4 regions of the Micromonospora sp. LHW51205 genome follow, and region 1 is predicted to be linked to each of the others. Evidence: riboswitches for the same ligand, from Rfam matches in the RefSeq annotation. Region 1 holds a riboswitch; each other region holds the start of a gene.
What was found. A riboswitch is a leader RNA that binds a small molecule or an ion and turns the genes downstream of it on or off. The one in region 1 is predicted to bind cyclic di-AMP.
Positions count from the first base shown of each region.

Region 1 (2,873 bases):
CCACATCGCGCAGACCGTGGAGACGCTGCTGGCCCGGTCCTCCGTGCTGGCCGAGCGGGTCGCGGCGGGCCGGTGCACGGTGGCGGGGATGTCGTACCGGCTCTCCGGCGGCGAGGTGCGGACAGTGGCGCAGGTCCCGGCGTCACTGCCCGCTCCCTCGTCGCCGGCGGACGCGGACGCGGCGCTGGCCGGCTGACCGGAGCGCCGGACGACGAAGGGGCCGCCCACGGGGGCGGCCCCTTCTTGCTGCGTCCAGGTCAGAGCATCGACATGTGGACGTGGTCGGTGTGGTTCGACGGCCCGCTGTACGACCTCCAGCCGGTGGCCGGGAACCAGATCTGCCGGTTCCAGATCACGTAGTAGATGCCCAGCCGGTCGGCGTTGCGGATGAGGAAGGCGGCCACGTCGTTGCCGTACTTGCGGGTGTCGTTGTTGTGCCAGGGTGAGAAGCCGCTGTTCTGCAGCGACCAGTCGCACGCCTTGCCCTTGGGGTGCTCCCACGGCCCGCCCGGCCGGTAACAGCCCACGAAGCGCGTGTAGCCGGCGCGCCGGACCTCCTTGTAGGCGTGCAGCGTCCGCGGCGTGATGCAGCCCGAGGTGGTCGGGTCGTTCTCGCTGCACGACTCGGCCTTCCAGCCGCCGTCGGCGGTGCGGCCGGGGCCGATCTTGGCGACCGGTGAGGTGGCGTCGACCAGGCCGCCGGTGAAGCCGAGGCCGCCGACGAGCTTGAGGGCGCGTTCGGCCTGCACCTTCTCGCGCTCCATCGCGTTCTTCTGCTTCTCCTGCTCGCGCACCTCGGCGTCGAGCGCGATCTTGGCCGTCTCGGCGCGGTTCTTGACCGCGTTGATGGCGGCCAGGCGCTGCGCGTTGAGGAGGTTCAGCTCGTCCAGGGCGTTGACGCGGCGGACGAACGAGTCGGGCGAGTTGCTCTCCAGCAGCATCGCCATCGCGCCCATCCGGCCGGTCCGGTAGGACTGGGCGGCGAGCTGGTTGACCTGCGGGCTGAGCGCCTCGAGTTCGGCCTGTGCCGCCTGTACCTCGGCGGCCAGCCGCCGCTGGCGGTCCTGCGACTTGGCCAGCTTCGCCTTCGCCTGGAGGAAGTTCCGGTTGGCGCTGTCGATCGCCTCGGTGATGAGCGGTGGTTCGCCGTCCTCCTCGTGCCCGGACGGCTTCGGGGCCGCCGCGGCGGGGGCCGCCGTCGCCGAGTTCGGCCCGGCCAGCACTGCCAGCGAGGCCAGCACGGCCACCAGGGGTGTCAGCCAGCGGCGCAGGGGTGGCGTCACAGTGTTCCCTTCCGTCGGCCGCCGACCGGGTTAGCTGACGGGTTCGGGACGGAAGTGGCCCCTACCGCTCGCGCGGATTCACCCCATGTACCTGGTTCCCCGGCTCGCCCGCAGGCGATTGGGCGGCGGCACCGCTGGCGCCGGTGCGCGCCTTCGGCGGTGACCGGCAGCGAGGTTACCCGACAGCACTCCTGCGGATCTACGTCCGGAAGCCGACCAATAGCGAGATTTCGCCGTGGCGCACCGTGACCAGCGTCGCGTTTGAAATCGATGGTCACCGTGCGGAGTGTCACCATGTCGCCTCCGTACTCTTTCCGCCGCCGAGCGCCTCCAGCGCGTCGTCGCGTCCGGCCGGCGGACGGGGCGGCGGGGGCACGGGCGACGCCGGCTCCGGACCGGGCGCGCGCCGTCCGGCGGTGGTCACGATCGCGGCCAGTGCGGTCGTCAGCGGTACGGCGGCGATCAGGCCGAGCGTGGCCACCGCGCTGCGGACGATCTCCTGGGCGAGGAACTCGCTGGTGAGGATCTGGCTCACCGGGCGGGAGTCGGCGACCAGCAGGAGCAGCAGTGGCAGCGACGCGCCCGCGTACGCCAGCACGATGGTGTTGACGGTGGACGCGATGTGGGCCCGGCCGACGCGGGTCGCCGCCCGGTAGAGCTGCCGCCGGGACAGCCCCGGGTTGGCGTGCGCGAGTTCGGTGACGGTGGCCGCCTGGGTGACGGTGACGTCGTCCAGCACGCCCAGCGAGCCGATGATGATGCCCGCCAGCAGCAGTCCGTGCAGGTCCACGTCGCCCTGGAACATGGACAGGGTGGTGGCGTCCTCGCTGCCGAAGCCGGTCAGGTGGGTGGCGGACGTGGCGAGCAGGCCGAGCACGCCGGTGATCACCAGGCTGCCGAGCGTGCCGAGCACCGCCACCGACGTCTGCGCGGTGATCCCGTGCGTCAGGTAGAGCACCACGAACATGATCAACGCGGCGCCCACGATCGCCACCAGCAGCGGCGGCTGGCCGCCACCGATGCCGGGCAGCACGAAGCCGAGCAGGATGGCGAAGCTGGCCGCCAGGCCGCCGAGCGCGGCGAGCCCGCGCCAGCGGCCGAACGCCACGATCGCGGCGGCGAAGAGCACCAGCAGCCAGATCAGCGGTGTGCCGCGCTGGTGCTCGGCGATGTTGTAGGACTTCACCGAAGGGTCGGCCGGGTCGATCAGCTCGACCAGGACGATCTTGTCGCCGACCTCGACCCGGGGCGCGCCCGGTCCGGCCGGGAGCGGCGTCTCGACCTGCCGTCCCGCGTCCGGGCCCTGCTCGGCGGCGACGGTCGCGGTGCCGCAGGGGCCGCCCGCGCCCTCCGGGGCCTCCGGCGTCGGCGGGCAGGGTTCGGTGACCACCCGGGTCACGGTGCCGTGGTAGCGGGGGACGTCCGCGCCGCCGACCGGCTCCCGGTCCTGCCGGGGCCAGAGCACCAGCGCGGCGATCACGGTGAGCGCGAACAGCGGCACCACCACGGCGACGAGCAGCCGCCGTACGCCCGGTGGCGTGGGCGGTGCGGGGCGGGTGTGGTCGGCACCCAAGTCGTCTCTCCCAACGG
Region 1 is NZ_QMEZ01000001.1:1,175,020-1,177,892, reverse strand. Features, by position in the region: gene DQE82_RS05485 (carbonic anhydrase) at 1-196, shown strand, start outside; gene DQE82_RS05480 (hypothetical protein) at 258-1,283, opposite strand; cyclic di-AMP (ydaO/yuaA leader) riboswitch at 1,287-1,418, opposite strand; gene DQE82_RS05475 (YibE/F family protein) at 1,573-2,856, opposite strand.

Region 2 (2,873 bases), on a different contig from region 1:
CGGCCGGCCGCATCGTCGTGCCGGGCGGTGCCGCGTCGCGCGTGGCCGCCGCCACGTGCCGGGGCGGCGCCGCGTCGTGCCGGGCCGTGTGCGGTCGGGTCAGGCCGGACGCCCGGCCTGGGACGCCGTGCCGCGGTCGCGGTGGATCCGCGCGGCCGCCTCGTGCATCGCGCGACCGAACAGCTCGGCCTGGTCACCCATGCTGCCGAGCCGGGCGGCGAGCGCGTCGGCGTCGGCCCGCGCCGACGCGCTGACCCGGGCGTCCAGCTCGGACAGCGCGGCGTTGGCGGCGGCGGTGACATGTCCGCACAGGACGTCGAGGGGCTCGCCGGCCAAGTCCGGGTCGATCGTCACGGAATCCAGCCGGCCACCCTGAACGGCGACCGCGCGGACCCGGCCGTCGGCTGCGGTGCCCTCGGCGCGCAGCAGGTCGCCCGGCTCGCCGTCGGCGTGCTCCGAGGCCCGGGAGCGCATCGCGGTGAGCGCCTGCTGCGTGCGGGTCAGCAGTTCGTCGATGCTCGCGGCCGCCGAGAACGGATCGTTGGTCATTTCCGCGCTTTCTTCACGTCTGAGCCGATCATCGTGACCCTAGCAACCGGCTCCGACGAATCGCGGTCAGCGGCCGTCACGGGTGGCGTCCGGCGCCGCGAGCAGGCCGGACACCGGCGGCGCGGCGTGTCGCGGGCGGCCGGACGCCCGGCCGGGTCGAACCGGCCGGGCGTCCGGACCAGATCAGCGCAGACGCAGCCGCTGACCGGGGAAGATCAGGCCGGGGTCGTCGCCGACCACTGCCCGGTTGCGCTCGTGCAGGGCACGCCAGCCACCGTCGACGCGCTGCGCCACGGCGATCTCCGACAGCGTGTCCCCGCGCCGGACCACGTACGTCCCGGCCGACGGCTGCGGCGCCGCAGTCGTCGCGGCCCGCTCCGGCGCGGCCTTACGCGTGGCGGCCCGCTTCGGGGCGAACTTCTTCGAGGTGGCCTTCTTCGGGGCCGCCCGCTCGGACCGGGTCGCCGCGGCGTTCGCCGAGCCGCCCTTCTTGCCGCAGACCGGCCACGCGCCGATGCCCTGGCCGCGCAACACCTTCTCCGCGACGGCGATCTGCTCGGACCGGCTGGCCAGGTCGGCGCGGGCGGCGTACTTCTGGCCGCCGTAGCCGTTCCAGGTGGCGCGGGAGAACTGGAGCCCGCCGTAGTAGCCGTTGCCGGTGTTGATCTTCCAGTTGCCGCCGGACTCGCAGCGCGCGACCGCGTCCCAGTTGACGCCCGCGCTGGCCGGTGCGGCCGGGCCGAACAGGCTCGCGGCGCCGACGGCGGCGCCGGCCAGGACCGCTCCGAGAGCGGTACGGCGGCTTCGGGCCGAGTATGCAGTTGCCATGTGGATTCCTCCACGCCGACGAGGTGAGCTGTCGGGTTCGGGCCGAGGAGCCCGGCCGCCGGTGGCGGCTTCACCCCGAGGTGACGATGCACCGTGGAACGTGTGGTTCCCCCGCTCCCGCACGAGGTTCGGTTACCGGGGCCGGCGGCGGGATTTGGCGTTTCCGGCCCGCGGTGCCCGCGAATGCGAACGAAACCGACGCTAAGGACGGTTTGCGACGATCGTCCACTTCTTGTGATGGTGTTCACCCGGCCGGGCTACCACCTGTGGAGCTACCGTGGCAGGGCCGAGCAAGATCACGGGAGGGGCGGGACGGATGACCGATCACGGACACGAGCTCACCTTCGGCGGCTTCATCACGCCCGCCGCCGGGCAGCCCGACCAGGTGGTGGCGCTGGCCACGCTCTGCGAACAGGTCGGGCTGGACCTGGTCACGTTCCAGGACCACCCGTACCAGCCGGGGTTCCTGGACACCTGGACGCTGATGTCCTACGTGGCCGCCGTCACCGAGCGCATCCGCCTGGCCGGCAACGTGCTCAACCTGCCGCTGCGCCAGCCGGTGGTGCTGGCCCGCAGCGTGGCCAGCCTGGACCTGCTCACCGGCGGCCGGGTCGAGATGGGACTCGGCGCGGGTGCGTTCTGGGACGCGATCGAGGCGACGGGCGGGCGGCGCCTGTCCCCCGGCGCGGCGGTCGAGGCCCTGGACGAGGCGATCCGGGTGATCCGCGAGGTCTGGGACACCGACCGCCGCGGCATGATCCGCGTCGACGGCGAGCACTACCGGGTGGTCGGCGCCAAGCGCGGTCCGGCGCCCGCGCATCGGGTGGGCATCTGGGTCGGCGCGTACAAGCCGCGCATGCTGCGCCTGGTCGGCCGCGCCGCGGACGGCTGGCTGCCCTCCCTGTCCTACCTGCCCAAGGGCCCCGACGAGCTGCCCGCCCTGAACGCGCTCGTGGACGAGGGCGCGCAGGCCGCCGGGCGCGACCCGGCCGAGATCCGCCGCATGCTCAACGTGACCGGCACGTTCGCGCGCTCGTCGGCCGGCTTCCTGGCCGGGCCGCCGGAGCAGTGGGTGGAGGAGCTGGCCGGGCTCACGCTGGAGCACGGCATCACCACGTTCATCCTCGGCAGCGACGAGCCGCGCGCGATCCAGATCTTCGCCCAGGAGGTCGCGCCGGCGGTCCGCGAACTCGTCGCCGCCGAGCGCACCGCGCCCGGCAGCGGGGCCCGCGCGGTCGCCGACGACACAGCCGCCACCGGCGGCGCGGCCACGCTGGCGGTCACCCCCACCCCCGACCCGGGGGTACGTCTGAGCGCGCGCCGCCCCTGGGACGAGTCGACCCGGCCGACCGCCCCGCCGCCTCCGGCCGGCCAGGTCTACCCACCCCGGGGGCAGGCCGCCGGGCAGCACCTGGTGGACGTGCACGACCACCTGCGCCAGGAGCTGGCCCAGGTGCGCGACCTGCTGGAACAGGTCAAGCGGGGCGCCGTCTCGC
Region 2 is NZ_QMEZ01000003.1:83,094-85,966, forward strand. Features, by position in the region: gene DQE82_RS12690 (YbaB/EbfC family nucleoid-associated protein) at 100-549, opposite strand; gene DQE82_RS12695 (transglycosylase family protein) at 733-1,377, opposite strand; cyclic di-AMP (ydaO/yuaA leader) riboswitch at 1,376-1,521, opposite strand; gene DQE82_RS12700 (LLM class flavin-dependent oxidoreductase) at 1,694-2,873, shown strand, end outside.
Region 2: linked by a shared signal. The riboswitch ahead of DQE82_RS12695 (transglycosylase family protein) and the one ahead of DQE82_RS05480 (hypothetical protein) in region 1 are both predicted to bind cyclic di-AMP.

Region 3 (2,873 bases), on a different contig from region 1:
TGGCCGCCTTCACCACCGGCTCGCTCGCCCTGCTCTCCGACGCCGGGCACATGTTCACCGACGTGCTCGGCATCGGCATGGCCCTCGCGGCGATCACCGCCACCCGGCGCGCCGGCACCGACCCGCAGCGCACGTTCGGCCTCTACCGGCTGGAGGTGCTCGCCGCCCTCGCCAACGCCGTGCTGCTCGGCGCCGTCGCGGTCTACGTCCTGATCGAGGCGGTACGCCGCTTCGGCGAGCCGCCGGAGGTGCTGGCCGGCCCGATGCTCGTGGTGGCGGTGCTCGGCCTGCTCGCCAACATCGTCGCCTTCGCGCTGCTGCGCGCCGGGGCGAAGGAGAGCATCAACCTGCGCGGCGCGTACCTGGAGGTGCTCGGCGACCTGCTCGGCTCGCTCGGCGTGATCGCCGCGGCGCTGGTCATCGCGGTGACCGACTGGTGGTGGGCGGACCCACTGGTCGCCGTCGGGATCGGCCTGTTCATCCTGCCGCGCACCTGGCGGCTCGGCCGGGCCGCGGTGCGCATCCTGGTGCAGGCGGCGCCGGAGCACCTCCAGGTGACCGCCGTGCACGACCGGCTGGCCGCGGTCCCCGGCGTGGCCGAGGTGCACGACCTGCACGTCTGGACGCTCACCTCGGGCATGGAGGTGGCCTCGGCGCACCTGACCACCGACCCGGGCGTGGACCCGGCCGGGGTGCTGGCCGCCGCGCGGACGGCGCTGCACGAGGACTTCTCCATCGATCACGCCACGTTGCAGGTCGAACCCGGAGCGTCAGCCGGAGTGTGCGGAAAGACCGAGTGGTGATTAGGGCAGACTTAAATCACCGTGACTGCTGTACACTTATGTCGGTTTTGCCCCACCATGCGGCACTGCGCAACGGAGCCACGCCCGGGCCGCGCCGGTAGGCTCGGTCGCGGCCGCAGCCACCGGCGTCACCGGCGCAGGTGGGGTGGCCGTCGCCTAATCGCCCGAAGGGGCGAGCCGGGGAACCACGTACGTGGGGTGCATCCGCGTCAGCGGTAGGGATCTTCCGTCCCGAACCCGTCAGCTAACCCGGTCGGCGGTTGACGGAAGGACATGTGAATGCCCCCAGTGGCACCTGTACGACGGACGGCCGCCCGGTTGGCGGCCCTGCTCGTCGCGACGCTGACTGTCGGCGTCGCGACCGTTCCGGCCTCCCCCGCCTCGGCGGCGCCCCGGACCGCCCTGCTCGCCGCCGCGCCCGGCGACGACGAGGGCGGCACGCCCGAGCTGCGCGCCCAACTCGACGCGGCCAGCAAGGGCTGGCTGGAGGCGAAGGCCGCGCTGAACCGGTCGGTGAACCGCCAGAAGCAGCTCAACGACCAGCTCGCGAAGGTCGGCGCCGAGCTGGCCGTACGTGACGCCAAGGTCGGTGAGATCGCCGGGGTGGCGTACCGCGCGGGCCGCCTCGGCACCGCCGCGGCGCTGCTCGACAGCAGCAGCCCGGCGGGCTTCATGGACCGGGCCGCCACGCTGGAACAGGTCGCCGCGCACGAGGACCGCACGGTGCGCGAGCTGATCACCACCCGGGACGAGGCCACCCGCACCCGGGCCGCGCTCGACACCGAGATCCGCGAGCAACGCAAGCAGGTCGAGGTGATGGGCAAGCGCAAGGAGCAGGCCGAGCGCGCGCTCGAAGTGGCCAACGAACGTTCCGCACGCAACAACAGCAGCGGCGGCGGCAGCAGCGTCCAGGGCACCTCAAGCAAGAACGCGAAGCCCGCGCCACGCAACTCGGACGGCTCGTGGCCGTCGGAGTCGTGCAGCGTCAACGACCCGACCCCGGCCAACGGCTGCATCACCCCGCGGACGCTGCACGCGCTGCAGCAGGCCAAGGCGGCCGGTTTCACCAGGTACGTCTCGTGCCACCGGCCCAGCGGCTCGGGTGAGCACCCGAAGGGGCGGGCCTGCGACTTCGCCGCCCAGAAGAACGGCTTCGGCGGCGTGGCCAGCGGCGGTGACCGGACGTACGGCAACAACCTGGCCGCGTACTTCGTGCGCAACGCCGACCCGCTCGCCGTGCTCTACGTGATCTGGTTCAAGCAGATCTGGCTGCCCAGCAGCGGGTGGAAGTCGTACAGCGGCGGCAACGGAGACCCGTCCAGCGACCACACCAACCACGTGCACCTGTCGGTGTACTAGCGCGCTCCCGGGGGGCCGGCCGGATCGGGCCGGCCCTCCAGCGTCGCGCCGAGACGGGCCGCCAGGCTCAGGTGAGCCGCCCGGGCCTGGCGGAACGCGTACCCGAACAGCGGCGCCGGCGCGGTGAGCGTGATCTCCACGTCGATGCGCACGGTGCCGTCGGGCTCGTCGCGCAGCCGGGTGTGGTTGCGCACCGTCGTCGCCGGCTGCTGCCGGGCCACAGTGACCACCTCGTCCTCGCTCGCGACCAGCACGTCCGCCTGGTACGTGACCGGGAAGTGCAGCGGGCCCAGTTGCAGCCGGTCGGTGATCGCGTAGCTGGCCAGCGCGCCCGGCCGGGCCGGCAGCTGCCGGACCCGGACGATCAGCGGATGCAGCTCGCCCTGGCGACTCAGGTCACCCAGCAGTGCCACCGCGTCGGCCCGGCTGCACCGGGCCTGCACGGTGTAGCTGAAGCTGTCGCTGCTCTGCAAGCGGGCCCCCTCGCCGTCGTACGTCGCGACGATCGTCCCGTACCGACGCCGGGCTGGCAACGGGTAGAAGGTCCCCTGGCCGCAGGGGGTGCGAACGGCGCTCAGGCGCCGGGCAGCACCTCGGGGGTGTCGTCGGCGAACCACGGCTCGGGAGCGCCGAAGAGGCCGAGCAGGCCGGTCACCCAGAGCTGCCGGTGCACGAACCGGCTCGGCTCGGTGACCACGAGCTTGACGCCGC
Region 3 is NZ_QMEZ01000002.1:725,778-728,650, forward strand. Features, by position in the region: gene DQE82_RS11320 (cation diffusion facilitator family transporter) at 1-803, shown strand, start outside; cyclic di-AMP (ydaO/yuaA leader) riboswitch at 947-1,078, shown strand; gene DQE82_RS11325 (hypothetical protein) at 1,083-2,162, shown strand; gene DQE82_RS11330 (SRPBCC family protein) at 2,159-2,695, opposite strand; gene DQE82_RS11335 (STAS domain-containing protein) at 2,737-2,873, opposite strand, start outside.
Region 3: linked by a shared signal. The riboswitch ahead of DQE82_RS11325 (hypothetical protein) and the one ahead of DQE82_RS05480 (hypothetical protein) in region 1 are both predicted to bind cyclic di-AMP.

Region 4 (2,873 bases), on a different contig from region 1:
CGTCGTGTAGGCCCCGCTCTACAGGTACGCGTCGAGCAGGGCGAGCACGGCGGCCGGGTCCTCGACGTGCGCGTTGTGGCCCAGGCCGGGCAGGGTGGCCACCGGCACGCCCAGCTCCTTGAGCTGCGCGTCGCTCACCATCGGGTCCTGCTCGCCGCGGGCCAGCAGCACCGGCACGCCGGTCGCGGCCAGCTGGGCGGGCAGCCGAGGCTCGCCGACCGCGAACGCGGCCGGGTCCATCGCCAGCCGCCAGCGGCCGTCGACCCGCCGCAGCCCCGCCTCCACCACCGGGTGGTCCGGGGCGAACAGCCCGGCCAGCCCCGAGACGCGCAGGTAGCGGCGGGCCGCCTCGTCCCGGGTGGCGAACCAGGTGACCGGCCGGGCGGCCAGCTCGCTCGCCTTCGCCAGCTCGGCCGGGGACCAGACCGCCTTGATGCCGAGCCCCACCACCGCGTCGACCGGAAGAGCCCGCTGCCGGGCCGCGAGCGCCAGCGCCACCACCCCGCCGAGCGAGTGTCCGAGCAGCACCAGCCGGTCGTGCGGGCCCAGCCGGAGCGGACCGAGCCCGTCTGCGACGCGCTGGGCCAGGGCGTCGAACGAGTAGCCGTCGAGCGGCGGCGACCAGCCGTGGCCGGCCAGGTCGGGGGCGAGCCAGCGCCCGGGCCAGCGGCGCTCCAGCAGCGGCGCCCAGGGCAGCCACACTTCGCCGGTGGCGCCCATGCCGTGCAGGAGAATCAGGTGCCGGTTCCCCGTCGCATCGCCCATTGGCGCAGTCTGCCACCGCCCGCCCCGGACACGCGAGACCGAACCCGCCCCGCCCAAACCGCCCGCCCTCGCCCTCGCCGCCGATCTTGGAGTTGTGGTGCCTCCCATAGCGGGGCGAGCCGGGCATACCAGGCGCCACAAGTCCAAGATCGGCGCGCCGAGAGGGCGGCGGGCGAGGGGCGGGCGGGGACGGGGAAGGCCGGCGCCCCGGGACGGGGTGCCGGCCTTCGCAGGGTGCGGGGCGGTCAGGCGGAGTAGCCGCGGCTGGCGATCCAGTGCGCCAGGTCGATCGTGGTGAGCCAGTACGACGGCAGCGACGGGTCGGCCGAGTCGGCGATCCGGACGGTCCGGCCGTCGTCCTTGTAGCCGATCACCGCGACGTAGTGGCCGCCGGGGAACGAGTGCCAGCCGCCGTTGGTGTCGGTGGCGGTGCCGGCGACGTTCGCGACGACCCCCCGGCCGTTGCTGATCGCCTCGACCACGTCGGCCTGGAGCCGGTCCATCTGGGCCGGGCTGGCCGAGCCGGGAATCATCCGGGTCCGGTACGGGTTGCCCTTGACCTGCTGGTTGAGCACGCGCGTGGTGTCCTCGGCCGAGTTGGTGCCCATCTCGGTGGTGCCGAGCGGGCCGGCGAGGGCGTCCTGGCTGCGCTCGATGCCGGTGGCGCTGAGCGCGTTGCGCACGGCGGCCGGGCCGCAGTAGTAGTAGTTGATCTGCGCCTGGTAGTCGTAGTCCAGCGTCTTGCTCGACGGCGGCTTCGGCGCGGCCTTGGTGACGTCCGGGTCCGCCGCGGCCTTCTTCGCCGACGGGGAGGCGCTGGGCGACTTGCTGGGCTCGGCGCTCGGCGACGCCGGCGGGACGCCGATACGCGCCTCGCTGCGGCTGGCGGGCTCGCCGAGCCGTGCGCCGAGTTCGGCGACCGAGGCGGTGTTCTCCTGCTGGACCGGGGCGTCCTCACCGGCGGCGAGGGCGGTGCCGGCGCCGGCGGCCAGCACGAGCGCCGCGGCCGATCCGGCGATGATCTGGTACGGGCGTTCGGTGGCGATCCGCCGCAGCTGACGCTTCAGGTGGTGCTTCACGAAATCCTCCACGGGGGGCGTGATCGGCACACGCCGGCCCGGCACGTGGAGGGGTTCACACGTGCTGGCAGGCCGGATGGGCCGGGGGAACGGGTACGCCCGCGATGCCGGGCGCCCAGGGGCGGTTTGCCGGTCGCGTCAGGCGAGCGCGGGTACCGCGGAGCCGTGGAGGCGGGGGGACGATCGAGGGGTGGGCACGAGGATGGGACTCCTTCCGTGGCCGCCGACCGGGTTAGCTGACGGATTCGGGCGGGAAGTACGCCCTACCGCGGCAGTGGCCGCGGATTCACCCCGATGGTGCTCATGGTTCCCCGGTTCGTGATGACACGATTAGGCGGGTCGGCGCGGCGTCGCCTTCTGCGATCGGTTACCGCACCGGACGCGCCGACACTACCGGCGGGTACTGCCCCTGCCAAGCGCTCCCACCTGCGTAAACATGATCCCCGGTAACGGATTTCGGAACAGCCGGTTACTCACTTCACTCAATGGGACAAGCGGTGGTGACGGCGCCCGGGAGGCGAAAAGGGGACAGACGGCGAGCGCCTGACCGGCAATGGCGCGGCTCATTGGCCTGTTCTGCGCTCCACGCCCGTTTCGGCGCCGGGGGTGAGCCGGCTCACTACATTCCGGGTAACAATTCGGTCGCCTCAGCCGACCCGGGCCGGACGCCAGCGGGCGTTGCGGACGGACGCGCCGACCGGCAGGGGGATCGTCGCCACGCCGCGGGACACCGGGGCGGGCCGCACCGCCAGGGTGGCCGCGTACGCCTCGGCGGCGAGCGTACGGGCGGCCTCGGCGGCCAGTTCGGCGTCCCGCCACGCCTGCCGCTCCCGCTCGGCGGCGCTCTCCCAGCCGGTCCGGCGCCGGTCCCGTACGGCCCGGGCCAGCACGATCTCCTGCTCGGCCGGGTGCCGGCGCGGGTCCCACCCGTTGCGGCGCGCCAGCACGTCGGCGAGTTGCCGGGCGGACAGGTCGCCGCGCCAGTGCGCCGTCATGGCGGCGTGGTGCAGCCAGCGCTCCCGGGCCGCG
Region 4 is NZ_QMEZ01000004.1:317,008-319,880, forward strand. Features, by position in the region: gene DQE82_RS17430 (CDP-glycerol glycerophosphotransferase family protein) at 1-10, shown strand, start outside; gene DQE82_RS17435 (alpha/beta fold hydrolase) at 19-765, opposite strand; gene DQE82_RS17440 (C39 family peptidase) at 1,011-1,844, opposite strand; cyclic di-AMP (ydaO/yuaA leader) riboswitch at 2,051-2,191, opposite strand; gene DQE82_RS17445 (hypothetical protein) at 2,492-2,873, opposite strand, start outside.
Region 4: linked by a shared signal. The riboswitch ahead of DQE82_RS17440 (C39 family peptidase) and the one ahead of DQE82_RS05480 (hypothetical protein) in region 1 are both predicted to bind cyclic di-AMP.